DNA from 3 places in the Actinomadura kijaniata genome. Region 1 is predicted to be linked to each of the others. Evidence: predicted binding sites of a transcription regulator. Region 1 holds the regulator's gene; each other region holds the start of a gene.

Region 1 (9,560 bases):
CGACGCGATGCCCATGTTGAGGCCCTGCGCGGCGTGCCGGCGCACGAACGGCGAGCGCGCCCGTCCCAGGTAGACGACCGCCGGGGCGATCACCGCGACCAGGAACTGGCCCACGTACGCCATCAGCGCCCAGGTCTTCTCCTCGTCGCTGACCGGACCGAAGTGGCCGGGCTGCTGCGCGCCCCGGCCCTGCTGAGGCTGCTGCTGCCAGCCGCCCTGGGGCTGCTGCTGCCAGGCGTTGCCCTGCTGCTGCCAGGGCTGCTGCTGCCAGCCGGGCTGCTGACCGGGGCCGGGCTGCGGGGGAGGCCCGTAGGCCATGGGAGGGTCCTCCGAGTTCCTGCGGTGGCTGTTTGCGAAGTGTACGACTACTTCGACGCGCGCGGGGTTCGCAGGTTCCCGCGCGTCGTGGGGGATCCGCCGGGGGAGGTCACCGCCAGGCGTCCGCCAGCACGTCCGGCAGCCGCAACCCGACCGAGGTGAACCGGCCGCCGCGCTCGTCGGGACCGCCGAGGGTGAGGCCCATGGCGCGCAGGAGGTGGTGTCCGTGCCGGCGCTCGATCTCGTGGCCGAGCCCCTCCAGCAGCGCGACCACGTCGGCGGCGGGCTCGTCCAGCAGGTCGATGCCGTCCAGCCGGAACCGCAGCTCGGGGTTGCCGCCCCAGCCGGCGGGGCGCGTGCCGTGGACCTCGCCGAGGCGTTCCACGCCGTCGCCGCCGACCTGCGTGGACACGTGCAGCGAGCCGCGCCCGACCCGCACGCTGCGGTGGTCGTTCCAGCCGCACAGGAACGACGCGCGCGGCGGCGCGGTCCCGACCTGTCCGGCGACCGCGCCCAGGGTGGCCCAGGCGTCGGCGGCGAGCGTGGAGAACAGCAGGTGGTCGTCGGGCAGCACCGCGCCGCGCCCCGGCTCCAGCGTCACCACGAACGGCCGCACCTCGCCGGGGAACCGCGCCGGGTCCGGGTCGCGCAGCGTGACCAGGCCCTCCCACTCCACCGGGTCGGCCACCGCGAACCAGGTGATCTCGGCCTCCACGCCGAGCTCGGCGAAGGTCCGGTCGGTCAGCTTCCATCCGACCAGTTCGCGCAGGTCCTCGGCGTCCTGGGCCAGCCGCCGCCGCCACCAGGCGGGCGCCTCGTCGCGGCGGCCGCGTCCGCTCCACCGCACGCCCTGTCCCGGCAGCTCCCCGGTCTCCGGCTCGCCGTGCTCGGGGAACAGCGTCCACCGCCAGCCGTCCGGCCCGCCGGTCAGCACCACCCGCACGGGCTTGCGTCCGAAGTTCGCCCCCTGTTTCCGCACCCGGCCGACCCTATCCGCCGCGCCGCCCCCGACGACAGCGGATCTTGTGGCGGGTCGGCCGGAGACGCCCCGGAACGTCCCGGACGCGGCTCGCCGGGACACGCCGGTCGTCCCCGGTCCCGCGCCGGTCTGCCGGTACGGTCGGGGGAGCAGTCGTCTGGACGGGGCACGGGCGCCCCGGGGTATCGGAGGTTCGCAGGGTGACGCACTCCGAGCAGGTTCTCCGTACTCCGCGGGAACGGGAGACGGTGAACGGCGCGGTCCGCGCACTGCGCGCGGCCGCCCCGCTCGGCTGGACGAGGCTCGCCCTGGAGTTCCGCGCCACCGTCGGCATCGACAGCGCCCTGTTCGAGATCACCGGCCCGGACGGGGCCGTGCGCGCCGCCACCCCGCCCGGCCGCGCCGTCGGGAGGATGGACGAGCTGCGGCGGGCGATGTACCGGCGCGGCAAGGGCGCCTGGTTCACCGCCCGGCTGGAGGTCGAGCGGTCCGGCCGCTGGACCGTCGAGTTCGACTACGACGCCGAGCCCGACTTCACGCCCCCGCTGCCCCCGGCCGCCTACGCGCAGGACCTGGACCGGTTCCCGCGCGCCGAGGAGCACATCCCCGGCTGGCTGGGCGACAAGCTGCGCAGGGCCCGAGCATCGGGGAACGCGCGGCAGACTTGAGGGGTGCCCGCGACCCTTCCCGATGGTGACCCCGTACCCGCCGACGGGACGCTGCCCCGCAGCGCCCTGACGGGGCTGGGCGAGCGCCCGTTCGCCTTCTACGTGCACGTGCCGTTCTGCGTGACCCGCTGCGGCTACTGCGACTTCAACACCTACACGGCGACCGAGCTGGGCCCCGGCGCGAGCCGCGACTCCTACGCCGACACCGCCGTCGCCGAGGTCCGCATGGCCCGCCGCGTCCTCGGCGACGCCGACCTGCCCGTCCGCACGGTGTTCGTCGGCGGCGGCACGCCCACGCTGCTGCCGACCGGCGACCTCGGGCGGATCCTGAAGGCGATCGACGCCGAGTTCGGCCTGGCCCCGGACGCCGAGGTCACCACCGAGGCCAACCCCGAGACGGTCGACCGGGCCTACCTGGACGGCCTCCGCGAGGCGGGCTTCACCCGCGTGTCCTACGGCATGCAGAGCGCCCGCGAGCACGTGCTGAGGGTGCTGGAGCGCACCCACACCCCCGGCCGGGTCCCGCAGGTCGTGGAGTGGACCCGGCAGGCGGGCTTCGCGCACGTCAACCTCGACCTGATCTACGGCACCCCCGGCGAGAGCGACGACGACTGGCGCGCCTCCCTGGAGGCGGCCCTGGCCTGCGGCCCCGACCACGTCTCGGCGTACGCGCTGATCGTCGAGGAGGGCACCCGGCTGGCCGCCCAGGTCCGCCGCGGCGAGCTGGCCGCCCCCGACGACGACGCGATGGCCGACCGCTACCTGATGGCCGAGCGGATGCTCAGCGACCACGGCCTGACCTGGTACGAGATCTCCAACTGGGCCGCCTCGCCCGACGCGGCCTGCCACCACAACCTGCTCTACTGGACCGGCGCGGACTGGTGGGGCGTCGGCCCCGGCGCGCACAGCCACGTCGGCGGCACCCGCTGGTGGAACGTCAAGCACCCCGCCGCCTACGCCGCCCGCCTCGCCCAGGGCACCACCCCCGCGCACGCCCGCGAGGTCCTGGACGACGAGGACCGCCGCATCGAACGGATCATGCTGGAGCTCCGGCTGGCCGACGGCTGCCCGGCCGACCTGCTGGACGGGGCCGGGGCCCGCCGCGCCGTCGCCGACGGCCTGCTCGAACGGGCCCCCTACGAGGAGGACGGCCGCGCGGTCCTCACCCTGCGCGGCCGCCTCCTCGCCGACGCGGTCGTCCGCGACCTGACCTGAACCGCGGTGAGCTTTGTTTAACATCGCCGTCACATTTCGCGCCGACCGATGCAATAAAGGTTCGAATTAGTGCCTGGGCACTAGTGGCAGTGGGATTTCTGGTCCTGTTTCCCGGTGGTCGGCCGCTGTTAACCTTCGTCGCGTTCCAGTCGGAAATCGCTCAATGGAGGGCGAAAGCGTGACGCAGATTCTTCGCCGTGGCCTGGCCGTCGCGGCCGGGGCGGTGGTGGCCGGGGCCGTGCTGGCGCCGTTGCCCGCTCATGCGGGTACGGATGTCGAGGCGGCGTCGGCACTGGGCAAGAAGACGTTTTCCTACCCCTACTCGAAGGGGTACTGCTTCTATTCGAAGCCGTTGAAGAAGGCGATGAAGGTCCGGGTGTCGGGGAAGTTGCGTTATGTGCGCAACGCCTACAAGTTCAACCGCGGGATCCGGGTGCGTTTCCATGACCCGACGCTGGTGGAGCCGAAGGTGACATTGGCGACGGCGACCAAGTGCTCCGGCGGCCGGGCCGCCAAGGTCTCCAAGGCCAAGGTCGAGCAGCTCTGGTACGACTGGTCCTGCAAGACCAACGTCTCGGTCTTCGTCGGCCTGCCCTGGCAGGCGGGCGTCGGCGCCACCCGCTCGTGCGGCAAGACCAAGCGCGCGCACCGCTCGACCGGTTACGGCGCGGGTTCGGGCTTCGTCCAGCACAACTCGGGCGCGCCGGCCAAGTGGGGCTGGGGCCGCGACGGCAAGGGCATCAAGAAGGGCGGCAGGATCTGCCTGCACGGCGACGGCGCGGCGACCATCTGGTCCGGCAACCGGTCCGACAGCGTGATCAGGGCGCTCGACGTCTGCGTCCCGGCCTCCTACAAGGGCCTGTCGTGATCCGCCGTGGCCTGGCCGTCGCGGCCGGGGCGGTGGTGGCCGGGGCCGTGCTGGCGCCGTTGCCCGCTCATGCGGGTACGGACGTCGGGGCGGCGTCGGCGCTGGGCAAGAAGGCCTTCTCGTACTCCTACTCGGAGGGGTACTGCTTCTATTCGAAGCCGTTGAAGAAGGCGATGAAGGTCCGGGTGTCGGGGAAGTTGCGTTATGTGCGCAACGCCTACAAGTTCAACCGCGGGATCCGGGTGCGTTTCCATGACCCGACGCTGGTGGAGCCGAAGCTCACGCTGGCGACGGCGACCAAGTGCTCCGGTGGCCGGGCCGCCAAGGTCTCCAAGGCCAGGATCCTCCAGCTCTGGTACGACTGGAACTGCAAGTCCTCGGTCGGCGTCGTCCTCGGCCGGGGCAGCCAGTTCGGCGTCAGCCTGAGCGGCACGCGCTCGTGCGGCAGGACCAAGGTCGCCAGCCGCTCGACCGGCTACGGCGCGGGTTCGGGCTTCGTCCAGCACAACACCGGCGCGCCCGTCGGCTGGAGCTGGGGCCGCGACGGCAAGGGCATCAAGAAGGGCGGCAAGATCTGCGTCCGGGGCGACGCGGGCGCCACCATCTGGACCGGCAACCGGTCGGACACGGTCGTCAAGCCGCTGAAGGTCTGCGTCCCGGCCTCCTACAAGGGCCTGTCGTGACGGCGGGTACCGCCGCTTCCCGGGCTCAGCGGAACATCGGCCAGGCCATGAAGGCCGGGAAGCGGTAGTACTCGCCACGGTTGCCCGCGACCGCCGCCAGGATCAGGTAGACGATCATCGCGATCGCCTGGGCCGCGGTGGTGAGGATCCCGACGAGCAGGAAGATCAGGATGATGTTGACGAACATGTACACCAGCTGAGTGATCGCGAAGTTGAGGCCCTGGGCGCCGTGCCAGCGCAGGAACGGGGACTCGTCCTTCTTGATCAGGTAGACCAGCAGCGGCGCCAGGAACCCCAGCAGGAACTGGCCGAGGTGGCACAGCACCGCCCAGGTGCGGTCATCGGAACCGGCCGGGGCGCCGTACCCGTACTGCTGGCCGTGCTGCTGCCCGTACTGCTGGGCGTGGGGCTGCATCTGGCCGTAGCCGGGGGCCTGCCCGTAACCGGCGTACGGGTCGTAGCCGGACTGGGCGTAGCCCTGCTGCCCGTAGTCCTGCTGCCCGTACCCCGGCGGCGCGTAGGGCTGCTGGCCGTACCCCTGCTGCCCGTACCCCGGTTGCTGGTCGTACCCCTGCTGTCCGTAACCCTGCTGGCCATACCCCTGTTGACCGTAACCCTGCTGGTCGTGGCCCTTGTAGGGCTGCTGTTCCTGGCCGGGCCAGCCATGGCCCTGCTGGCCGGGGGTCGGTGGTTGCTGGTCGGGACGTTCCGGCGGGCCTTGCGACATGGCGGGCTCCTCGGTGGAGCGGACGGTGGCCTAGGGGGCGGTCACGAAGTCGATCAGCTCCTCGACCCGGCCCAGCAGGGCCGGCTCCAGGTCGGCGTAGGTCGTCACCGAGCCCAGGATGCGTTTCCAGGCGGCTCCCACGTCATCCCCCCAGCCGAGTGCGGCGAGCACCCCCTCCTTCCAGGGTACGCCGCGAGGGACGCGTGGCCAGGCGTCGATTCCGACGGCCGACGGCTTGACGGCCTCCCACACGTCGACGAACGGGTGCCCGCACACCAGAACGTGCGGCGACGTCACCCGGGCGGCGATCCGGCTCTCCTTGGAGCCCTCCACCAGGTGGTCCACCAGGACGCCCAGCCTGCGCCCCTCGCCGGGCCCGAACTCCTCGACGATGGCGGGCAGGTCGTCCACGCCCTCCAGGTACTCCACCACCACGCCCTCGACGCGCAGGTCGTGGCCCCAGATCTTCTCGACCAGCTCGGCGTCGTGCACGCCCTCCACGTAGATGCGGCTCTCCTCGGCCACCCGCGCCCGCAGCCCCCGCACCGCGACCGACCCCGACGCCGACCGCGCCGGTCCGGCGGGCGCCGCCGCCGGGCGCACCAGCGTCACCGGCCTGCCGTCGATCAGGAAACCCGCCTTGGCCAGCGGGAACACCCGCCGCTTGCCCAAGCGGTCCTCCAGCGTCACGCCGAACTTGTCGCAGGCGACCACCGCGCCGCAGAACCCGCTGGCGGGGTCCTCCGCCACCAGCCCCGGCTCGGCGGGCACCTCGGGGATCTGACCTTTGCGGGGCAGCCGCCAGTTCCCGCCCAGAACGTCGTTTCCGTAGTCCTTGCTCCGCACAGGCCAGCACATTAACCCGCCGGAACGCCGGGACCCGGAAGATCCTCGTCGCCGGGCGTGGCGGACGCCGCACGGGCGCGGCCCTCCAGAGTGGGCCCGCCGGGTCGTACACTTGGCACTCGAAAGTATGGAGTGCCAGTACGGGGGCAGGGGAGGTGACCACGTGCTCGACGACCGGAAACTCGCGGTCCTCCGCGCGATAGTCGAGGACTACGTCTCCACCAACGAGCCGGTCGGCTCCAAGGCCTTGGTGGACCGGCACAGGCTCGGGGTGTCCTCGGCGACCATCCGCAACGACATGGCGGTGCTGGAGGAGCAGGGCTACATCACCCAGCCGCACACCAGCGCCGGGCGGATCCCGACCGACAAGGGCTACCGGCTGTTCGTGGACCGGCTCTCGACCATCAAGCCGCTGTCGGCGGCCGAGCGCCGCGCCATCGAGACGTTCCTCAGCGGCGCCTACGACCTGGACGACGTCGTCGGACGCACGGTGAAGCTGCTGGCGCAGCTGACCCGCCAGGTCGCGGTCGTGCAGTACCCCTCGCTGACCCGCTCGACCGTGCGCCACGTCGAGCTGGTGCCCGTCGCCGTGAACCGGCTCCTGCTGGTGCTGATCACCAACACCGGCCGGGTCGAGCAGCGGGTGATCGAGACCCCCGGCCCGGTGTCGGAGGAGTCGATCGGGCACCTGCGGGCGCTGCTCAACACGTGCCTGGACGGGTGCGGGCTGAGCGAGGTCCCCACGGCCGTGGCGGAGCTGCCCGAGAAGGTGGGCGCCGACGACCGGCCGGTCGTGGCGTCGGTGCTGAGCGTGCTGCTGGAGACCCTGGTGGAGAAGCACGAGGAGAAGATCGTGTTCGCCGGGGCCGCCAACCTCGCGGCGGTGGACTTCTCCCGCAGCCTGCGCGACGTGCTGGAGGCGCTGGAGGAACAGGTGGTGCTGATGCGCTTGCTCGGTGAGGCCGGAGACTCCTCTAGTGTTACGGTGCGGATCGGCACCGAGAATCCCGACGAGGGACTCCGATCGACCTCGGTGGTCGTCGCCGACTACGGCGTCGGCGACCACACTCTGGCCCGGCTGGGAGTGCTCGGGCCGACACGCATGGACTACCCCGGCACGATGGGAGCGGTACGGGCAGTGGCACGCTACGTGGGACAGATCCTGGCGGGGTCGTAAGTGGCCAACGACTACTACGCGACCCTCGGCGTCGGCCGTGACGCCACGGCCGACGAGATCAAGAAGGCCTACCGGCGGCTGGCGCGCGAACTCCACCCGGACGTCAATCCGGATCCGGAGACCCAGGAGAAGTTCAAGGAGATCACCCAGGCCTACGAGGTGCTCTCCGACCCGCAGAAGCGGGAGATGTACGACCTGGGGGCCGACCCGTTCGCGCGGGGCGGCGCGGGGGCCGGCGGCGGCTTCGGCGGCGCGGGCTTCCCGTTCAGCGACATCATGGACGCCTTCTTCGGCACCGCCACCGCGCGCGGCCCGCGCAGCCGCGCCCGGCGGGGCCGCAACGCCACGCTGCGCGTCGAGCTGGACCTGAACGAGACGGCGTTCGGCACCACGCGCGAGCTGACGATCGACACGGCGGTGCTGTGCGAGACCTGCCACGGCGACGGCACCGCGCCCGGCAGCCACCCCGAGACGTGCGAGACCTGTCACGGGCGCGGCGAGGTCCAGCAGGTGCAGCGGTCGTTCCTCGGCCAGGTCATGACGGCCCGGCCGTGCCCGACCTGCGGCGGCTTCGGCAGCATCATCCGGCACCCGTGCTCGGAGTGCTCCGGCGACGGACGGGTCCGCACCCGCCGCACCGTCAAGGTCAAGATCCCGGCGGGCGTGGAGAACGGCATCCACATCCAGCTCGCCGGGGAGGGCGAGGTCGGCCCCGGCGGCGGCCCGCCCGGCGACCTGTTCCTGGAGATCGTCGAACGGCCGCACCCGATCTTCGAGCGGGAGGGCGACGACCTGCACTGCACCGTCGAGATCCCGATGACGGCCGCCGCGCTCGGCACCACCGTCACCGTGGAGACCCTGGACGGTCCCGAGGACGTCGACATCAAGCCCGGCACCCAGTCCGGCCAGGTGATCACCATGTACGGGCGGGGCGTGCGGCACCTCAACGAGAGCGGCCGCGGCGACCTGCTGATCCACATCAACGTGGAGACGCCGACCAAGCTGGACGAGGAGCAGGAGGAGCTGCTGCGCCGGCTCGCCAAGCTGCGCGGCGAGGAGCGGCCGCCGGGCAAGTTCGCGCCCGGCCACCGCAGCGGCGTGTTCTCGCGTCTCAAGGACGTGTTCAACCAGCACTGAAGAGAGACCGTGGCGGCCTATCACGAAGGCCGCCACGGGACGCCCCCGCCGCGTTGAGGGACCTCCCCCGCGCGGCGGGGTTTTCCGTATGAGGGGGTTTCATGAGTCCGCCGGTGTTCCTGGCCGAGGACGGCCTGCCCGACAGCGGCACGGTGGTCCTGGACGGCCCTGAGGGGCGGCACGCCGCGACCGTGCGGCGGATCGGCCCGGGGGAGCGGGTCGATCTCACCGACGGGGCCGGGACGCTCGCCGAGTGCGTGGTGACGTCCGCCGCCAAGGCGTCGCTCACCCTGGAGGTGCTGTCGCGGCGCGTGGACCCGGCGCCCAGCCCCCGCCTGGTGGTCGTGCAGGCCCTGCCCAAGGGCGACCGGGGCGAGCTGGCCGTGGAGACCATGACCGAGGTGGGCGTCGACGTGATCGTTCCGTGGTCGGCGTCGCGCAGCATCACCCAGTGGCGGCCCGAACGCCGCGACAAGGCGCTCGGCCGCTGGCGCACCGCCGCCCGCGAGGCCGCCAAGCAGGCCCGCCGCAGCCGCTTCCCCGAGGTCGCCGAGCTGGAGTCCACCAGGCAGGTGGCGCGGCGCGTCGCGGCGGCGTCCCGCGCGGTGGTCCTGCACGAGGAGGCCACCGAGCGGCTCAGCGCGCTGGAGCCGCCCGCCGGCGGCGACATCGTGGTGATCGTCGGCCCGGAGGGCGGGATCGCGGACGACGAGATCGCCGCGTTCACCGCGGCGGGCGGACGGACGGCGCTGCTGGGGCCGACCGTGCTGCGCACGTCCACGGCCGGCGTCGCGGCGGCGGCGGTCCTGCTCGCCGCGACCGGCCGCTGGTAGCGGGCAGGCGGCGGCGACCGTCCGCCGGCGGGGGCCGGACGGCGGGAACGGCAGGGGGGATCAGGGGTTGGCGGGGGCGTCCGGCTGCTGGCTGGAGTCCGTCGTCGGG
Region 2 (9,560 bases), on a different contig from region 1:
CCAGTTCACGCGCGCCGGCGCGAGGGCGCCGGTGTGATCGGCGCCGGGGCGGGGACGTTCCGCGCGGTGGCCGGCCGGGCAATGCCCGGTGGTATTCGGGGCGATTGACGATCATCTTCCGGCGGTGATGGAGCCGCCCCCTGAACGTCTCTTGGTCTTTCTTCGTCCGTTGAACTGGACGGGCTGTTTCGCGCCTTCGCCGCCCGGCCTTGCCGCGCCTCCGCAAACGATTGGCGAACGCAATGCTGGAAAGCGATCAGATTTGCTCGGACGTGGCGCGCCGCCCGGCCGCGCTTGACGGCCGGGCCGGGGCCGGGCGGGGACGGGAGATCTTTGGGCTCGATCGGCGGGCGGGACCGCGCCGGGCGCGTTCGGAACGGGCCCGGGGCGGCGCGGGCTCAGAGGGAGGCGGCGGTCACCGGCCGCGCCAGCAGCGCGACCGGGTCCTGCCCCACGCGGGTCAGCACCAGCGTGAGCGTCCGGCCCGCCCGCCCGGCCCCCTTCGTCCCCCGGCCCCCGAACCCCAGGTCGCGCCGGAGCCGGTCCACGTCCACCGCCGAGCCGCGCTTCTTCACCGTCAGCACGCCGACCTCGCGGCGGCGCAGCTCGGCCCGCAGCCGTTTCACCGAGAACGGCAGCACGTCCTCGATCTCGTAGGCGGACGCGAACGGCGTCGGCCGCAGCGAGTCGGAGGTGACGTAGGCGATGTGCGGGTCGGCCAGCCCGCCGCCGACCCGCGCCGCGACCTCGGCGACCAGGTGCGCCCGGATCACCGCGCCGTCGGGCTCGTACAGGAACCGCCCCCACGGCCGCACCGGGGGGTCGCCGAGCCCGGGTTCGGGCGTCAGCGTCAGCGCGCCCCCGGCGCCGCCGGGGGAGAGCAGGGTCGCGCGGCGCCCGACGTCCCCGGCCAGCCCGCCCAGCCACAGCGCGGCCTCCTTCACGTCCCCGCCGACCGAGACCCACTCGGCCTCCACGGGCCCGCGCACGGCCGCCGCGTCCCCCCACAGCGCCTCGTAGGGGATGCCGGGCGCGACCTTCACGCACGCGGCCGGGACGCGTTCGGCCAGGCCGAGCACGGTGTCCAGCGGCGGCTCGTAGGAACGCGGGTCGAACACCCGCCCCCGCGCCGTCCGCCGCCCCGGATCGGCGAACACCGCCCCGAACCCGGCCGGGATCCCGCCGGCGTACCGGGCGGTGGCGTCGTCGCGCCGCACGGTCACCAGGGACTCCAGGGCGAACGCCGCCACGTTCGCCCGCGCCACCTCGGCCGTCAGCGGGTCCAGCTCCACGGCCTCCCCGCCCAGCCCGGCCCGCGCCCGCGCCGTCAGGTCGGCCCCGATGCCGCAGCCGAGCTCCAGCACCGCCGTCTTTTCCAAAAACTCGGCAAAGCGGCGCGCCCGGTGCGCCGCGACCTCGCCGCGCGTGGACTGCTCCAGCCCGGCGGGCGTGAAGTACATGCACGCGGCCTCGTCGCCGAACTTGGCGCGGGCCCGTTCCCGCAGCCGCACCTGGGTCAGCGCGGCGTTGACCAGGTCCGCCGGATGCCGTTCGCGCAGCCGCGTGGCGGTGGCCAGCAGGGCGTCCTCGCTCACGTCGGAGGCCGCCGCCTCGGCGAGGATCGCCTGGCCGGCGGGGGTCAGCAGACCGAGGAACGCCTGGATGTCCATAGGCTGGACGTTAGCGAGTCGAGACCGGTATGAGACCGCGGGCGGGGTTGCCCGTGTTCGTGTTGACGGGCTAACGGCCACGGAATAGTCTCCATGACTGGCACTCTCCCTTCGAGAGTGCCAACACAGCGACAAGGTCGGTCTGGCACCCGCGACGACAGGCCGGTCCAGGGTCGCCTTCTCTGTCAAATGTGCCGGCCGGCCAATGACGGCCGGCCGAGACCGATCGAAGGGGAGGTCAGATCGTGACGACCGCCACCAAGGTTGTTCTCAAGCCGCTCGAGGACCGCATCGTCGTCCAGCCGCTTGAGGCCGAGACCACCACCGCGTCGGGTCTGGTTATTCCGGACACCGCCAAGGAGAAGCCCCAGGAGGGCACCGTCCTGGCCGTCGGCCCGGGCCGGGTCGACGACAAGGGCGAGCGCGTGCCGCTCGACGTGAAGGTCGGCGACGTCGTGCTCTACAGCAAGTACGGCGGCACCGAGGTCAAGTACAACGGCGAGGAGTACCTCGTCCTCTCCGCCCGCGACGTGCTCGCGGTCGTCGAGAAGTAACGGACCTGACGTGACGCTCCGCCCCGGACCTCGCCCGCTGACAGGGGCGGGTCCGGGGCGGATCGCTTGATAGAGGGAGAACCCCTGTGGCGAAGATCCTGGAGTTCGAAGAGGACGCCCGCCGCGCCCTTGAGCGCGGTGTGAACGCCCTCGCCGACGCCGTGAAGGTCACGATCGGCCCGCGCGGCCGCAACGTCGTGATCGACAAGAAGTTCGGCGCGCCGACCATCACCAACGACGGCGTCACCATCGCCCGCGAGGTGGAGCTGGAGGACCCCTACGAGAACCTGGGGGCCCAGCTCGCCAAGGAGGTGGCGACCAAGACCAACGACATCGCCGGTGACGGCACCACCACCGCCACCGTGCTGGCCCAGGCGCTGGTCCGCGAGGGCCTGCGCAACGTGGCCGCCGGCGCCTCGCCGCTGTCGCTCAAGCGCGGCATGGACGCCGCCGCCCAGTACGTGTCCGACCAGCTGCTGAAGTCGGCCCGCGAGGTCAACGAGAAGTCCGAGATCGCGGGCGTCGCGACCATCTCGGCGCAGGACGCCAAGATCGGCGAGCTGATCGCCGAGGCGTTCGACAAGGTCGGCAAGGACGGTGTCATCACCGTCGAGGAGGCCCACACCATGGGCCTGGAGCTGGAGTTCACCGAGGGCCTCCAGTTCGACAAGGGCTACCTGTCGCCGCACATGGTGACCGACCCCGAGCGCATGGAGGCCGTCCTGGAGGACGCCTACGTGCTCATCCACGAGGGCAAGATCTCCAACGTGCAGGAGTTCCTGCCGCTGGCGGAGAAGGTCGCCCAGACCAAGAAGCCGCTGCTGGTCATCGCCGAGGACGTCGAGGGCGAGGCGCTGGCGCTGCTGGTCGCCAACAAGATCCGCGGCACGTTCCTGTCGGTGGCCGTCAAGGCCCCCGGCTTCGGCGACCGCCGCAAGGCGATGCTCGGCGACATGGCCGCCCTGACCGGCGGCCAGGTCATCTCCGAGGCCATCGGCCTGAAGCTGGACTCGGTCGGCCTGGAGGACCTGGGCCGCGCCCGCCGCATCACCGTCACCAAGGACGCCACCACCATCGTGGACGGCGCCGGTGAGCAGGCCGACATCGAGGCCCGCGTCAACCAGATCAAGGTCGAGATCGAGAACTCCGACTCCGACTGGGACCGCGAGAAGCTCCAGGAGCGCCTGGCCAAGCTCGCCGGCGGCGTGTGCGTGCTGCGCGTCGGCGCCGCCACCGAGGTGGAGCTCAAGGAGAAGAAGCACCGCCTGGAGGACGCCATCTCGGCGACCCGCGCCGCCATCGAGGAGGGCATCGTCTCCGGCGGCGGCTCCGCGCTGGTGCACGTGGCCAAGGAGGGCTTCGAGTCCCTCGGCCTGACCGGCGACGAGGCCACCGGCGCCGAGGCGGTCCGCCGCTCGCTGGTCGAGCCGCTGCGCTGGATCTCCGAGAACGCCGGCCAGGAGGGCTACGTCGTCGTCTCCAAGGTCCAGGACCTGGACGCCGGCCACGGCTACAACGCCGCCACCGGCGAGTACGGCGACCTGATCGCCCAGGGCGTCATCGACCCGGTGAAGGTGACCCGCTCGGCCGTCACCAACGCCGCGTCGATCGCGGGCATGCTGCTCACCACCGAGGCTCTCGTCGTCGAGAAGCCCGAGGAGGAGGAGCCGGCCGCCGGCGGCCACGGCCACGGGCACGGCCACGGCCACTGATCAGGCAGCTTGATCGAGAACGGGACCTCCGCCCCTGGGCGGGGGTCCCGGGCTTTTGCGGAGGAAAAGCGGCGAACACGAGGTTCCCGGCTCGTTGAGCTGTTTCCCGCTCCCTGGCGGCGAACACGTGGAACCTCCGCCACGGCGCGCAGCAGGATGACCACGTTGCGTTCCGATGGGGGACTCGTCCCCGCACTGTGACCATTCCGTTGTCGTGGACAGTGGAGACAGGGCATGGCCCGCTGGGCATCATGCTCTACGTGACCGAGGGATGCTTCGCCGGGACCAGTACCGCGGGCGTGACCGAACCCTCGGGGGGGCCCGCGCCACCGCCTTCCCCCGACGCCGGACGGCTGCGCCTGCTGCGCGCCGCCGGTGAGCGGGAGGGCGACCTGCGGGAACTGACCTCCCTGGCCGTCCAGGGCGACCCGGGCGCGATCGAGGTGCTCATCGCGCAGGTGCGGCCGATGGTGGTGCGCTACTGCCGGGCCCGGCTCGGCCGCGTCTCCGGGCAGTACCACATCGCCGACGACGTGGCCCAGGAGGTCTGCATCGCGGTGCTGTCGGCGCTGCCGCGCTACCGCGACATGGGCCGCCCGTTCGCCTCGTTCGTCTTCGGCATCGCCGCGCACAAGATCGCCGACGCGCTGCGCAGCGCGGTGCGCGCGGCGGTCCCCACCGAGGACCTCCCCGACGGGCCCGACGACCGGCCCGGCCCGGAGGAGACGGTGGTGCGCTACATCGAGGCGCAGCGCGCCCGGGACCTGCTCACCCGCCTCCCCGACCACCAGCGGGAACTCGTGCTGCTGCGGGTGGTGGCCGGGCTGTCGGCGGAGGAGACCGGCAACGTGCTGGGCATGTCCGCGGGGGCGGTACGGGTCGCGCAGCACCGCGCGCTGGCCCGGCTGCGGGCGATGGCCAGAGAGGAGTCGATCGCTTGACGGAGCGGAGCACCGGCGTCCCGGACCGGGCCGGCGCCGAACCCGCCCCGGCGCCCCTCGCCGACCCGGCCGCGGTGCGGCGCACCGACGCCCTGGTCGAGGCACTGGCCGGCCGGCGCGTCCGCGCCGCCGCCCTGCCCGACCCCGCCCTCCGCCTCCTCGGCGCGCTGGTCGCCGACGTGGACGACCCCACCCTGCGCGGCGTTCCGGGCCTGCGCGGCGTGCCCGCGCCGGAGGACCCCGACGAACGGCCGCCCGCCGGCCCGGAGGAGCCCGCCGGGACCGACCCCGCCCGGCCGGGCGGCGCCGAGCCGGGCCCGCGCCGCCGGGGGCACCGCACGATCGTCGCGCTGGGCGTCGCCGGAGCGGTGCTGGCCGGCACCGGCGTGGCCGCCGCCGGAAGCGGGACCGCCGGGGCCCCGGCCCCGCCGCGGGCCGCCGAGGCCGGTCCGCGCGAACTCCCCGGCCCCGCCGGACCCTCCTCCTCCCGCGCCCGGCTCCGCCGCGTCCCGCCACCGGACCAGACCCCGCCCCAGGCCCCGGCGGCGCGGCCTCCCGTCGCGGGCGACGAGCGTCCCGACCGCGCCGCCCGGCCCCGCCCGGACGCCCCGGTCCGCGAGGACCTGGAGGACCTCGAAGGCCGCGTGAAGGACATGCCGCCGGGCCGCCCGCCCGCGCGGAACGGCCGCTCCGGCTGGCGGCCCGAGCAGCAGGTGGACCGGCCGCAGCCGGCCGGCCAGCGCGAACGCGCCGAAGAGGTCCAGCGCCGCCTGGAGGAGATCCGCCGCCGCGCCGAGAGACGCCTCGACCGCTACCGCCGCTGAGACCGGCACCGCACACGGCCGACGTCAGCGTCGCCTGGGGGCAACCCGTAGGCCTTGGGTGGGGACTGGCGTCGGTCCTCGCTTGGCTGCGGTCGACGTCGGTGTTGCCTGGGGGCGGCCCCCAGACCCCCGGGGTGGGGACTGACGTCGGTCCTCGCTTGGCTGCGGTCGACGTCGGTGTTGCCTGGGGGCGGCCCCCAGACCCCCGGGGTCGGGACTGACGTCGATCCTCGCTTCGCTGCGGTCGACGTCAGTCGCCCTCGCGGCCTTCCTCGCTGTCGATCACGCCGTCGACGTAGCCGCGCGCGTACTCCCAGCTGACGTAGTCGACGGGGTCGGGGGACATCGCGGGCTCGTGGACGCGGGGCAGGCCCTGGTCGAGCAGGTGCCGCAGGTTGCCGTGCAGCAGGTCCCAGTCGATGTAGTGCACCTTCCCGCAGTCGCCGCAGTCCACGGTCAGGCCGCGTACGCCCAGCGGCTCCAGCAGGGCGCGGAAGACCTCCAGGTCGGCCAGGTCGGCCAGGACGTCCTCGCGTTCGGCGACGCTGAGCGGCACGACGTCCTCGCCGGGGTCGCCGAGCGAGGCCGCCGGGTCCTCCGGGTCGCCGGCGAACGGGTCGAGCGGAGCGTCATCGTGCACACTCCCACGCTAACGCGCGCCGCCCCCGCAGGTGCACCCCCCGTCCCCTTCTGTGTGGCGGCGATCGTCCCGCGTCCCCTGTGACGTGGGGAATGTCCGGAAACTCCGGGGCGTTACGACGATTCACCGGGGAGGAGTGGATGTCGCCCACGCCACGCGCCGGACCCTCGCAACCGGCCATCCCGGCGGACGGTCTCGGCCTACCATGGGACGAGGTCGCCGTGACCTGGTCGGACACCGCCATCACCGCAGGAAGGTCGCCATGAACCCCGCAGCCGAGCCCGCCAAGTTCCTCCCTCCGGGACTGACCTTCGACGACGTGCTGCTGCTGCCGGGCTACTCCGACATGCAGCCCGGCGAGGCCGACACGACCACCCGGCTGACCCGCAACATCACGTTGCGCATCCCGCTGGTGTCGGCCGCCATGGACACCGTGACCGAGTCGCGCACCGCCGTGGCGATGGCCCGCCAGGGCGGCATCGGCGTGCTGCACCGCAACATGTCGGTCGAGGAGCAGGCCGCCGAGGCCGATCGGGTCAAGCGCTCCGAGGCCGGGATGATCACCAAGCCGGTGACCTGCCTGCCCGACGCCACCCTCGCCGACGTCGAGGAGATGTGCGCCCGCTACCGGATCTCCGGGGTACCGGTCACCGACGTGCGCGGCGTCCTCGTCGGCATCGTCACCAACCGCGACATGCGGTTCGAGACCGACCTGTCGCGCCCGGTGCGCGAGGTCATGACCCCGATGCCGCTGGTCACCGCGCCGGTGGACGTCTCCCGCGAGGAGGCGTTCCGGCTGCTGGCCGACAACAAGATCGAGAAGCTTCCGCTGGTGGACGCCGACGGCCGGCTGCGCGGTCTGATCACCGTCAAGGACTTCACCAAGAGCGAGCAGTACCCCCACTCCACCAAGGACGCCGACGGCCGGCTGCTGGTCGCCGCCGCCGTGGGCGTCGGCGAGGACGCCATCCGCCGCGCCCAGGCGCTGGTCGAGGCGGGCACCGACGTGATCGTGGTGGACACCGCGCACGGCCACTCCAAGGGCGTCGCCGACACCATCGCCAAGATCAAGGCGAACTCGTCGGTGGAGGTGGTCGGCGGCAACGTCGCCACCTACGCCGGGGCCAAGGTCCTGGTCGAGGCCGGCGCCGACGCCGTGAAGGTCGGCGTGGGGCCGGGCTCCATCTGCACCACCCGCGTGGTCGCGGGCGTCGGCGTCCCGCAGATCACCGCGATCTTCGAGGCCGCCCGCGCCGCGAACGAGGCCGGCGTCCCGGTCATCGGCGACGGCGGCCTCCAGTACTCCGGCGACATCGCCAAGGCGCTGGTGGCGGGCGCGAGCACCGTGATGCTGGGCAGCCTGCTGGCCGGGATCGAGGAGTCGCCCGGCGAGCTGATCTTCGTGCACGGCAAGCAGTACAAGTCCTACCGGGGCATGGGCTCGCTCGGCGCCATGCGCAACCGCGAGCGCGGCATGTCGTTCTCCAAGGACCGCTACGCCCAGGCCGACGTCTCCAGCGAGGAGAAGCTGATCCCCGAGGGCGTCGAGGGCCAGGTGCCCTACCGCGGCCCGCTGGCCAACGTCGCCCACCAGCTCGTCGGCGGCCTGCACCAGTCGATGTGGTACGCCGGCGCGCGCACGATCCCCGACCTCCAGGAGCGCGGCCAGCTCATGCAGATCACCTCGGCCGGCCTGCGCGAGAGCCACCCGCACGACATCCAGATGACCGTCGAGGCGCCCAACTACCAGGGCCGCTGACGGGCTGCCGTAAGCTCACGGGGGAGCGTTTTCCGGATCCGGAACGGGAACACTCCCCAGGATCATGACGGACGGCCCGGACACGGCCGCGCGCGACGCGGCCGGGCGGGACCCGAGAAAGAGGAAGCGCAGTGGCTGCTGAGGTGGAGATCGGCCGGGGCAAGAGCGGTCGCCGGGCGTTCGCGTTCGACGACATCGGCATCGTCCCGTCCCGCCGGACGCGCGACCCCGAGGAGGTCAGCGTCGCCTGGCAGATCGACGCCTACCGGTTCGAGATGCCGCTGGTCGTCGCGCCGATGGACAGCGTGGTCAGCCCGGCCACCGCGATCCAGGTGGGACGGCTCGGCGGGCTGGCGGTGCTCGACCTGGAGGGTCTGTGGACCCGCTACGAGAACCCCGAGCCGCTGCTGGCCGAGATCGCCTCGCTGGACGACGTCCGCGCCACCCAGCGGCTCCAGGAGATCTACGCCGAGCCGATCAAGGAGGACCTGATCGGCCGCCGGATCCAGGAGATCCGCGACGCGGGGGTGACGGTCGCCGCGCGGCTGTCGCCGCAGCGCACCGCGCAGTTCCACAAGGCCGTGATCGACGCCGGGGTGGACCTGTTCGTGATCCGCGGCACGACCGTGTCGGCCGAGCACGTCTCCGGCCGCGCCGAGCCGCTGAACCTCAAGCAGTTCATCTACGACCTGGACGTCCCGGTCATCGTGGGCGGCTGCTCCACCTACACCGCCGCGCTGCACCTGATGCGGACCGGCGCGGCGGGCGTGCTGGTGGGCTTCGGTGGCGGCTCGGGCCACACCACCCGCACCGTGCTGGGCGTGGCCGTCCCGATGGCGACCGCCGTCGCCGACGTGGCCGCCGCGCGCCGCGACTACATGGACGAGTCCGGCGGCCGGTACGTGCACGTCATCGCCGACGGCGGCATGACCAACTCCGGCGACGTCGCCAAGGCGTTCGCCTGCGGGTCCGACGCGGTGATGGTCGGGTCGCCGTTCGCGCGCGCCACCGAGGCCCCGGGCCGCGGCTACCACTGGGGCAGCGAGGCCCACCACGGCGACGTGCCCCGCGGCACCCGCCTGGACCTGGGCACGATCGGCACCATGGAGCAGATCCTGTACGGCCCGTCGCACGTGGCCGACGGCTCGATGAACCTGATCGGCGCGCTGCGCCGCTCGATGGCGACCGCCGGGTACACCGAGCTGAAGGAGTTCCAGCGGGTGCAGGTCGTGGTGGCTCCGCAGACCCTCTGAACCTCTGACCTCCGGCTCTCCGAGTCTCCGAACGGTCCGCCATGAGGGCGGCGCGCAGGGTGCGCGCCGCCCTCGTGCGTTGTTCACGTGGAATCCATCACGCGGGGGTGGACCGCTCCCTACTGTTGGGTAGGGGTAAGGGGCGAACGCCGTACGACCGCATGGGGGAGACGCGATGACGGGATCACCGGTGACCGGACTGGGCAG
Region 3 (9,560 bases), on a different contig from region 1:
CCAGGCCCGCCGGGAGACCCGCGGGATCGACCGGAACCTGGTCGAGCACGTGCGCGAGACGCCGGACGTGACGTTCAAGGCCGCGCTGTTCGAGGACAGCGCCGCGATGGTCGGGCTGGCGCTGGCGGCGGCCGGGCTGACGCTGCGCGAGATCACCGGGTCGGTGGTGTGGGACGGGATCGCGTCGATCCTGATCGGGCTGCTGCTGGGCGTGGTCGCGATCGTGCTCGGCCGCGACAGCAAGGAGCTGCTCATCGGCCGCGCCGCCGACACCTCGACCCAGTGCCGCATCCGCGCCATGATCGCCTCGGCGCCCGGCGTGGACGGCGTGGACGAGCTGTTCACCATGCACTTCGGGCCCGACGCCCTGCTGGTCGCCGCCAAGGTCCACTTCTCCGACGCCATCAGCGCCGACGAGGCCGAGGACATCGCCGAGGACATCGACCGGACGCTGCGTGAGGAGGAGCCCCTCGTCCGGCACGTGTTCCTCGACCCCACCCAGGCTCCGCACGTCCCCGACCAGCGTCTGACCAGCCCGAACGGGCAGCGCCGACGGCGCGCGGCCGATCCGACGGCGTGAGGGAGGCCACAGCCGGGTAGCGTCTCAGACAGTGGACACCGCCTGTCGTCGAAACGGTCAGGTCGTGTAATCTCAGCGCAGACAGCGTGATAACGCTTGTCACATAACTTCGTATCGCTCATTCAGAGGGGTGCAGGGAGCACAGTGGCCTCGGGCCGGTCTTCCAGCTCAGCCCTCACACAACTTCATATCGCTCATCCAGAGGGGTGCAGGGAGCACAGTGGCCTCGGGCCGGTCTTCCAGCTCAGCCCTCACACAACTTCATATCGCTCATCCAGAGGGGTGGAGGGACCGGCCCTACGAAGCCCCGGCAACCGCCCGGTAAGCGCGCTCTCGCGATCCTGCGAGGCCGACCGGGAAGTGGTGCCAACTCCGGCCTGTGACCAAGGTGGCACAGGAAAGATGGGGGAAAGGCCTCGCTCCATGGCATTCTCGCCTGCCACGAATCTCGGACCCGCGACCGGTCTCAGCTGCCGCGAATGCGGTCACGTCCGCGAACTCGGCCCGTTCTACGCCTGTGAGGAGTGTTTCGGGCCGCTGGAGATCTCCTACGACTTCGGCGCGATCACCCGGGCGGACATCGAGGCGGGACCGCGCAACATCTGGCGCTACCGCGGCCTGCTGCCGGTTCCGGAGAACGTCGCCGAGACGCCCAACACCGAGCCCGGCCTCACCCGGCTGGTCCGCGCCGACCAGCTCGCCGAGGAGCTCGGCCTCCAGCGGCTGTGGGTGAAGGACGACTCGGGCAACCCGACGCACTCGTTCAAGGACCGCGTCGTCGCCGTCGCGCTGGCCGCCGCCCGCGAGCTGGGCTTCAAGGTGCTGGCCTGCCCGTCCACCGGCAACCTGGCCAACGCCGTCGCCGCCGCCGCGGCCCGCGCCGGGATCCGCAGCGCCGTGTTCGTGCCGTCGAACCTGGAGTCCCAGAAGATCATCACGACGGCCGTGTACGGCGGCACGTTCGTGACCGTGGACGGCAACTACGACGACGTCAACCGGCTCGCCTCCGAGATCGCGGGCGAGCAGGAGGACTGGGCGTTCGTGAACGTCAACGTCCGCCCCTACTACGCCGAGGGCTCCAAGACCCTGGGCTACGAGATCGCCGAGCAGCTCGGCTGGCGGCTGCCGGACCAGATCGTGGTCCCGGTGGCGTCCGGCTCCCAGCTCACCAAGATCGACAAGGCGTTCCAGGAGCTCATCAAGCTGGGCCTGGTCGAGGACAAGCCCTACAAGGTGTACGGCGCGCAGGCCGCCGGATGCGACCCGGTGGCGACGGCGTTCAAGAACGGCTGGGACGTCTTCCGGCCGGTCAAGCCCGACACCATCGCCAAGTCCCTGGCCATCGGCAACCCGGCCGACGGCACCTACGTGCTCGACGTCGTCCGCCGCACCGGCGGCGCGGTCGAGGACGTCACCGACGAGCAGGTCGTCGAGGGCATCCGGCTGCTGGCCCGCACCGAGGGGATCTTCGGCGAGACCGCGGGCGGCGTCACCGTCGGCGTGCTGCGCAAGCTGGTGGAGAGCGGGCGGCTGGACCCGGGCGCCGAGACCGTGATCATCAACTCCGGCGACGGCCTGAAGACCCTCGACGCCGTCGCGCCGGTCGTGGCCCCCACCGCCAACATCGCCCCGTCGCTTGAGGCGTTCCGCGCCGCGGGCATCGCCTGAGAAAGGACCGAACATGAGCACCGTGTCTGTGCGGATCCCGACGATCCTGCGGACCTACACCGGCGGCGAGGCGGAGGTGAAGGCCGAGGGCGACACCCTGCGCGCCGTCGTGGCCGACCTGGAGGCCAACTACTCCGGGATCTCCGCCCGGATCCTGGACGACAACGGCAGGATCCGGCGGTTCGTGAACGTGTACGTGGGCGACGAGGACGTGCGGTTCGCCGACGGCCTGGACACCCCGACCCCGGCCGGGACGCAGGTGTCGATCATTCCGGCGGTCGCCGGCGGCTGATCCGCCCGGCCGCTCCCGCCCCGGCCGCCCGCCGCGGCCGGGTGTGGCCGGACCAGGCCCCTTTTCCCCTGTCAATTGCCGGGAAAAGGGGCTTTTGTCCTGATGGGCGGGGGTAGGGGCCCTGGCATGGGAACAGCGGAGGAGATCGCGGCGGCGGTGGCGGACCACCCGCTGGTGCGCGCCGTCGAACCGATCGGATCGCGGGCGCCCGACGGCTTCCGCGCCGCCACCGAACTGTCGGACTGGGACTTCGCCGTCAGCGTCGAGGACTTCGGCGAGGTCGCCGGCGACCTGCCCCGGCTGGTCGCGCCGTACGACCCGGTGGCCGTCCAGTGGGACCCGCTCGGCGACCACGCCTGCTACCTGGTCGTCCTGCCCGGCCCGGTGAAGGTGGACCTGGTCTTCCCGGAGGTGGCGCGCCGCCCCAACCCGCCGTGGCGGGTCGGGCCCGACACCCTCCCGGCGATCGACGTGCACTTCTGGTGCTGGACGCTCGGCCTGGTCGCCAAGCGGCGGCACGGCATGAACGACCGGGTGCGCGGCGAGCTGCTGCGGATGAGCGGGCACCTGCTCGCGCCGCTCGGCGTCCGGGAGGTGCCGTCGTCGCTGGAGGAGGCGGCGACGCGCTACCTGCGGGCCCGCGACCGGCTGGAGACCAGGTACGGGCAGCCGGTGCCGCGCCGTCTCGAAAGGGAGATCCTTCCCCTGGTCGGGACGGCCCATGATGACCGTTACCGGCCGTCAGGTCTGTCCTTCTAGGGCCTGCCGCCCCCACCGCACCGCCTATATGGTCGAGCCCGATCACGCCTGGTCCGCCCCGCCACGGCCCGTACCCCGGGGCCGAGGGGACCACGGACGGCGGTCGGCGGGCCCCGCGTTAGCAGGGGCGGGCCCGCGAAGCACCAGCCGTGGCTCCTCCCGGCCACGGACGAGCGGCAGGTTCGATATGGCGCAAGGCACTGTCAAGTGGTTCAACGCGGAGAAGGGCTACGGCTTCATCGCGGTGGACGGCGGCCGGGACGTGTTCGTCCACTACTCGGCCATCCAGACGGACGGGTACCGCAGTCTCGAACAGGGGCAGCGCGTCGAGTTCGAGATCACCCAGAGCGACCGGGGCCCGCAGGCCGACATGGTCCGTCCCGCCTGACGGCCCACCTGACGGCCCGCCGGGTCAGTCGCCGCGCCGGGCGTCCGAACCGATCATCGCCTGGTTCCGCGCGTCGGCCTGCCGCAGCCGGGCTGCCAGATGGCGCGCCATCGCCCAGTGCAGCGCCTCCACGATCTGCGGATGGGTGTCCTCCAGGCGTTTCACGGCCGCGGCCGTGAGCACCCGCGCGACCGTGGGCTCGTCGGCGACGACCCGGTAGGCGATCCGGTCGTCGCCGAGGACCAGCTTCGTGACGGCCGTTCCCGGCCCCATCGACGCGATCCGCACCGGCTCGGGCGGGTCGCCCGCCATCACCTGCGCGACCAGGCCGCCCGACACCACGAAGTACAGCGTCTCGTCCGATGCCGCGCCCTCGTCCGGCGCCGCGCCCGGGTCGAACAGCACCTGCCCTCTGGCCAGGCGGCGCTCCTCCAGCAGCGGCGTCAGCGCGTCCAGCATCTCGGCGGGCAGGTCGCGCAGGATGTCCTGCTCCTCCGGCGGGACCGCCGCGTCCGGATCCAGCCGCGCGGACCGCCCCGCCGCGACCAGCGCGTCCTCGCAGTGCTCCAGCGCCTCGTCCAGCGACGCGAACGACGCCTCGGCCGCCGCCAGCGGGCCGCTCCCGGCGTCGGCGGCCACCACCGTCGCGACGCCCCGCCCGCGCAGCCGGGCGGCGAAGCCGTCCAGCAGGTTCACCGCGACGGGCTCCATGCGGTTGACGCGGTGCAGGTCCAGCACCAGCCAGCGCACCCCGTCCAGCTCGTCGGTGATCGCGCGGATGGCGGTGTCCGCGCCTGTGAACCCCAGGTCGCCCTGGAGTTCGCAGGCCAGGATCGCCCGGCCGTCCCGGCGCAGCGCCTCGCGCTCCAGGTGCCGCCGGGTGCGGTGCGAGGAGACCGCGTCGCCGCGCAGCAGCCGGTGCAGCACCGGCGTGGTGCGCTGCGCGGGCCGCATCAGGTGCAGCCCGAACCGCGCCGACAGCTCCTGGCACGCGGCGATGGCGCGGACGCTGGTGCCGCGCCGGTCCAGCGGCGGGCTGTAGACGCCGATGCCGAGCTGCGACGGCAGCGCCGCCACCAGGCCGCCCGACACCCCGCTCTTGGCGGGCAGGCCGGTGCGCAGCAGCCACTCGCCCGCGAAGTCGTAGGTGCCCGACGTCGCCATGACGGCCAGGACGTGCTCGCAGGTGTCGGCGCCGACGACCCGCCGCCCGGTGACCGGGTTGACGCCCCCGGCCGCCAGGGTGACCGCCATGACGGCCAGGTCGCGGGCGGTCACGACGATCGAGCACTGCCGGAAGTAGACGCCGACGGCCTCGTTGACGTCGCCCCGCAGCGCCCCGGCGTTGCGCAGCAGGTACCCGAGGGCGCGGTTGTGGTCGCCGGTGCGCTCCTCCGAGGCCAGCACCTCGTGGTCCAGCCGCAGTTCGCGGCCCGCGAACGCGGACAGCCCGTCGATGATCCGCTGGAACCGCTGGCCGTGATCGTCGCCGTCCACCAGCGACGCGGTGACGACCGCCCCGGCGTTGACCATGGGGTTGAGCGGCCGTCCGGTTCCGGCCTCCAGCCGCAGCGCGTCGAAGCCCTCGCCGGTCGGCTCGACCCCGACCCGCCGCAGGACGGCGTTCAGGCCCCGGTCGTGCAGGGCGAGCGCGTACACGAACGGCTTGGACACCGACTGGATCGTGAACCCGGTGTCCGCGTCCCCGGCGGTGTAGACGTGCCCGTCCTGGGTCGCCAGCGCCAGCCCGAACAGCGCCGGATCGGCCTTGCCGAGCGCCGGGATGTACGTCGCGACCTCGCCGGCGTCGACGTCCCGCACCCGCGTGTGCAGCTCGTCCAGCATCTCCTGGACCGGGCTCGGCACGCCCCCCGCATCGCTCAACAGTCCCTCCGCGCTTGGTCCCAGGGCATGCTACCCGCGCGGTCCCGCCCCGCCGCCCCGCTGACCAGCGAGGGAACCACGATTGCCGATCATCCCGGCCGGGCATGACCCCCTCCGGCCGCCCAGGCGCGGACGGGGAGACCACCACGGCGGGACACCGACCTCTGACCTCGGAAGAGAGGCCATCCGCTTGCACTCGTCCGGGTAGAGTGCTAAACAAACCATTGGCACTCTGCTGTGGAGAGTGACAAGTCCACAGTCCGGATCGGGACGATGAGGTCTCCAGCCGTCGGCGGAATGGATGCCGCCGGAGGGGGACCGTCCGTCGCGGGCGTCGGCTCGATCCGTTCAAGGCCACCTGTTCCGGAAGGACTGGAGCCCCTATGGCTGCAAAGATGATCGCGTTTGACGAGGAGGCCCGGCGCGGTCTCGAGCGCGGCATGAACCAGCTCGCTGACGCCGTCAAGGTCACCCTTGGCCCCAAGGGCCGCAACGTCGTGCTGGAGAAGAAGTGGGGCGCCCCCACCATCACCAACGACGGTGTGTCCATCGCCAAGGAGATCGAGCTCGAGGACGCCTGGGAGAAGATCGGCGCCGAGCTGGTCAAGGAAGTAGCCAAGAAGACCGACGACGTGGCCGGTGACGGCACCACCACCGCCACCGTGCTGGCCCAGGCCCTGGTCCGCGAGGGCCTGCGCAACGTCGCCGCCGGCGCCAACCCCATGTCCCTGAAGAAGGGCATCGAGGCCGCCGTCGAGCGCGTCTCGGAGGAGCTGTCCAAGCTCGCCAAGGACGTGGAGACCAAGGAGCAGATCGCCTCCACGGCCTCCATCTCGGCCGGTGACGTCCAGATCGGCGAGATGATCGCCGAGGCGATGGACAAGGTCGGCAAGGAAGGCGTCATCACCGTCGAGGAGAGCAACACCTTCGGGCTGGAGCTGGAGCTCACCGAGGGCATGCGCTTCGACAAGGGCTACATCTCGCCCTACTTCGTCACCGACCCCGAGCGCATGGAAGCGGTCCTGGAGGACCCCTACCTGCTGATCGTCCAGGGCAAGGTCTCCGCCAACAAGGACATGCTGCCGGTCCTGGAGGCCGTCATGCAGTCCGGCAAGCCGCTGCTGATCATCGCCGAGGACGTCGAGGGCGAGGCCCTGGCCACCCTGGTCGTCAACAAGATCCGCGGGATCTTCAAGTCCGTGGCCGTCAAGGCCCCGGGCTTCGGCGACCGCCGCAAGGCCATGCTCGGCGACATCGCCACCCTGACCGGCGGCCAGGTCATCTCCGAGGAGGTCGGCCTCAAGCTGGAGTCCACCACCCTCGACATGCTGGGCCGCGCCCGCAAGGTCGTGGTGGCCAAGGACGAGACCACCATCGTGGACGGCGCCGGTGACGCCAACGAGATCGCGGGCCGGGTCAACCAGATCCGCACCGAGATCGAGAACACCGACTCCGACTACGACCGCGAGAAGCTCCAGGAGCGTCTGGCCAAGCTGGCCGGCGGCGTGGCCGTCATCAAGGCCGGCGCGGCCACCGAGGTGGAGCTCAAGGAGCGCAAGCACCGCATCGAGGACGCCGTCCGCAACGCCAAGGCGGCCGTCGAGGAGGGCATCGTCCCCGGCGGCGGCGTGGCGCTGCTCCAGGCGGGCACCAAGGCCTTCGACAAGCTGGAGCTGCCCGGCGACGAGGCCACCGGCGCCAACATCGTCAAGCGCGCCCTGGAGGAGCCGCTGAAGCAGATCGCCGTCAACGCCGGCCTTGAGGGCGGCGTCGTGGTGGAGAAGGTCCGCAACCTGACCCCGGGCCAGGGCCTCAACGCCGCCACCGGCGAGTACGTCGACATGTTCGAGACGGGCATCATCGACCCCGCCAAGGTCACCCGCTCCGCTCTCCAGAACGCCTCGTCGATCGCGGCCCTGTTCCTCACCACCGAGGCCGTCATCGCCGAGAAGCCGGAGAAGAACGCCGCCCCGGCCATGCCGGGCGGCGACGGCGGCATGGACTTCTGATCACCTGATCGGAGCAGTCCACAGCAGTGACGCCCAGGAGGGGCGGTTCCCACGGGAACCGCCCCTCTTGCGCTATATATCAGCGAATGCACACCCTGTTCACCGCCCCCGTGCTGCAGACCGAGCAGCCGCCCCGCCTGCCCGCCGCCAAGTCGCGGTACACCGTCCGCGACGGGCAGGGCACGGTGCTCGCCGAGGCCGCCGAGGAGGACGTGCCGATCCGCAAGCAGATCTCCCGCGTGGTGTTCGGCGGCATCGGCGTCTACCCGCGCACCGTGCAGGTCCGCGACCCGCAGGGGACCCCGGTCCTCGTCATCGCCAACCGCGGCTACGACACCGACACCTCCGTCCTGCTCCCGGACGGCCGCCTGATCGGCTGGTTCCGGCAGAACCGCTACGCGTTCCGCTACTCCCTGCTCGACGCCGCCGGGAACGCCGTCGGGGAGCTGAAGGGCAACCGCCTGGGCCGCAGGTTCCAGGTGCTGGACGGCTACGGGCAGCACGTGGCGCAGGTGGACAAGAAGTGGGCCGGCCTCGGCAAGGAGGTCCTCACCACCGCCGACCGCTACACCACCGAGGTCCGCGCGCCGCTGCCCGAACCGCTGCGCACCCTCGTGGTGACGGCCGCCATCGCGGTCGACATGATGCACTACGAGGAGAAGGACTTCACGCCCTGACCGGCCCGAGCCACCCCGATTTCCCCGACCGACGGGACCCCATCGTGACCGACCTGTTCACCGCCTCGTCGTTCCGGGTCGAGCAGCCGCGCCGCGGCCCGTTCGCCCGGACCCGCTACAAGATCCTCACCGAGGACGGAACGCTGCTGGCACAGGCCGCCGAACCCCAGGAGGGCAACCGCCTGGAGCACCTGAAGAAGGTGTTCCCCGGCAAGTCCGAGCTGGACGCCCGCGTCGTCGACGTGACCGACCCCGGCGGCGAACCCCTGCTGGTGATCGCCAAGCGCGCGGGCCGCATGCTGACCACGCTGCACGACGCCGACGGCGAGACGCTCGGCACCGTCAACACCGAACGCATCGCCCGCCGCTACCTGCTGCGCGACCCCGGCGGCACGAAGGTCGGCGAGATCGCCGGGGACGTGGCGCGCCGCAACTTCACCGTCACCGACACGAGCGGAACGGCCGTCGCCCACGTCCGCAAGAAGTTCGCCGGGATCGCCACCCACCTGCTGACCACCGCCGACAAGTACACCGTCGAGATCAACGACCCGGTGCCGGAGCCGCTGCGCACGTTCGCCGTGCTCACCGCGATCGTGATGGACATGACCCTGCACGAGTCGAAGGACCTGACCTGACCGGGGCTCAGCCGATCCCGCCGGACTCCCGCAGGGCGTCCAGGACCAGCCGGGTCGCCGCCGAGACGCGTTCCCGGTCGCCGTGGCCCAGCCAGGCGATCTCGGCGATCTCGGCGGCGGCGCGCGGCGTTCCCCGGTGGTCGGCGGTGTAGCAGGCCATCCGCACCGTCACCCCGCCGCCGCGGCCGTCCGCCGGGGCCTCCCACGTGCCCACGTGCACGGGCGGGCCCACCAGCTCGACGCCCAGCTCCTCCCGGACCTCCCGGGCCAGCGTCGCGGCGTCGTCCTCCCCGGCCTCCCGCTTGCCGCCGGGCAGATAGAACAGCTCCCTGCCGTGCGACCGGACCGCCAGCACCCGCCCGCCGTCCACGCGCACCCAGGCGACCTTGTCGATGACCTTCCCCACGCGCCCGACCCTACCCACGGGGCATAACCGAACCTTCCGGACGCGTTGACGAAGGGCCCTTTCAGGACCGGGGGGTCGCGAGGTACCGTCCGTTGCGTGCAGGCCGTGCCCGGACGCCCGAACGGCTGGTGGATCTCACCGGCCCTGCCGACGATCGCCAATGTCCTGCTGGCCGTGCTGTGGCTGCTGTCGGCGTTCGGCGGCTGGGGGACCACGGCGTTCTGCGGCGACCCCGAGCAGCGCGACGCGGTCTGCGCCGACC

What was found. Region 1 encodes HrcA, which represses chaperone genes, less so after heat shock. Its sites were predicted from a motif close to TTGGCACTCTCNNNNNGAGAGTGCCAA; they were not measured.
Region 2: the regulator HrcA is predicted to act here: its motif matches at 1,768-1,794, upstream of groES (co-chaperone GroES).
Region 3: the regulator HrcA is predicted to act here: its motif matches at 5,796-5,822, upstream of groL (chaperonin GroEL).

The regions. Positions count from the first base shown of each region.
Region 1 is NZ_JACJIA010000001.1:1,355,007-1,364,566, forward strand. Features, by position in the region: gene HNR61_RS06440 (DUF4870 domain-containing protein) at 1-318, opposite strand, end outside; gene HNR61_RS06445 (hypothetical protein) at 428-1,297, opposite strand; gene HNR61_RS06450 (hypothetical protein) at 1,498-1,965, shown strand; gene hemW (radical SAM family heme chaperone HemW) at 1,969-3,180, shown strand; gene HNR61_RS06460 (hypothetical protein) at 3,359-4,048, shown strand; gene HNR61_RS06465 (hypothetical protein) at 4,045-4,731, shown strand; gene HNR61_RS06470 (DUF4870 domain-containing protein) at 4,757-5,458, opposite strand; gene HNR61_RS06475 (DUF3097 domain-containing protein) at 5,489-6,304, opposite strand; gene hrcA (heat-inducible transcriptional repressor HrcA) at 6,468-7,481, shown strand; gene dnaJ (molecular chaperone DnaJ) at 7,482-8,618, shown strand; gene HNR61_RS06490 (16S rRNA (uracil(1498)-N(3))-methyltransferase) at 8,720-9,451, shown strand; gene HNR61_RS06495 (hypothetical protein) at 9,512-9,560, opposite strand, start outside.
Region 2 is NZ_JACJIA010000009.1:67,254-76,813, forward strand. Features, by position in the region: gene HNR61_RS30015 (THUMP-like domain-containing protein) at 399-1,670, opposite strand; gene groES (co-chaperone GroES) at 1,916-2,224, shown strand; gene groL (chaperonin GroEL) at 2,311-3,936, shown strand; gene HNR61_RS30030 (sigma-70 family RNA polymerase sigma factor) at 4,188-4,877, shown strand; gene HNR61_RS30035 (hypothetical protein) at 4,874-5,701, shown strand; gene HNR61_RS30040 (DUF5319 domain-containing protein) at 5,952-6,341, opposite strand; gene guaB (IMP dehydrogenase) at 6,604-8,100, shown strand; gene HNR61_RS30050 (GuaB3 family IMP dehydrogenase-related protein) at 8,244-9,353, shown strand; gene HNR61_RS30055 (glycerol-3-phosphate dehydrogenase/oxidase) at 9,529-9,560, shown strand, end outside.
Region 3 is NZ_JACJIA010000012.1:284,895-294,454, forward strand. Features, by position in the region: gene HNR61_RS36420 (cation diffusion facilitator family transporter) at 1-580, shown strand, start outside; SAM riboswitch class I at 848-989, shown strand; gene thrC (threonine synthase) at 1,004-2,248, shown strand; gene HNR61_RS36430 (MoaD/ThiS family protein) at 2,262-2,540, shown strand; gene HNR61_RS36435 (hypothetical protein) at 2,667-3,299, shown strand; gene HNR61_RS36440 (cold-shock protein) at 3,487-3,687, shown strand; gene glsA (glutaminase A) at 3,712-5,571, opposite strand; gene groL (chaperonin GroEL) at 5,955-7,580, shown strand; gene HNR61_RS36455 (phospholipid scramblase-related protein) at 7,667-8,257, shown strand; gene HNR61_RS36460 (LURP-one-related family protein) at 8,302-8,892, shown strand; gene HNR61_RS36465 (NUDIX hydrolase) at 8,900-9,298, opposite strand; gene HNR61_RS36470 (hypothetical protein) at 9,395-9,560, shown strand, end outside.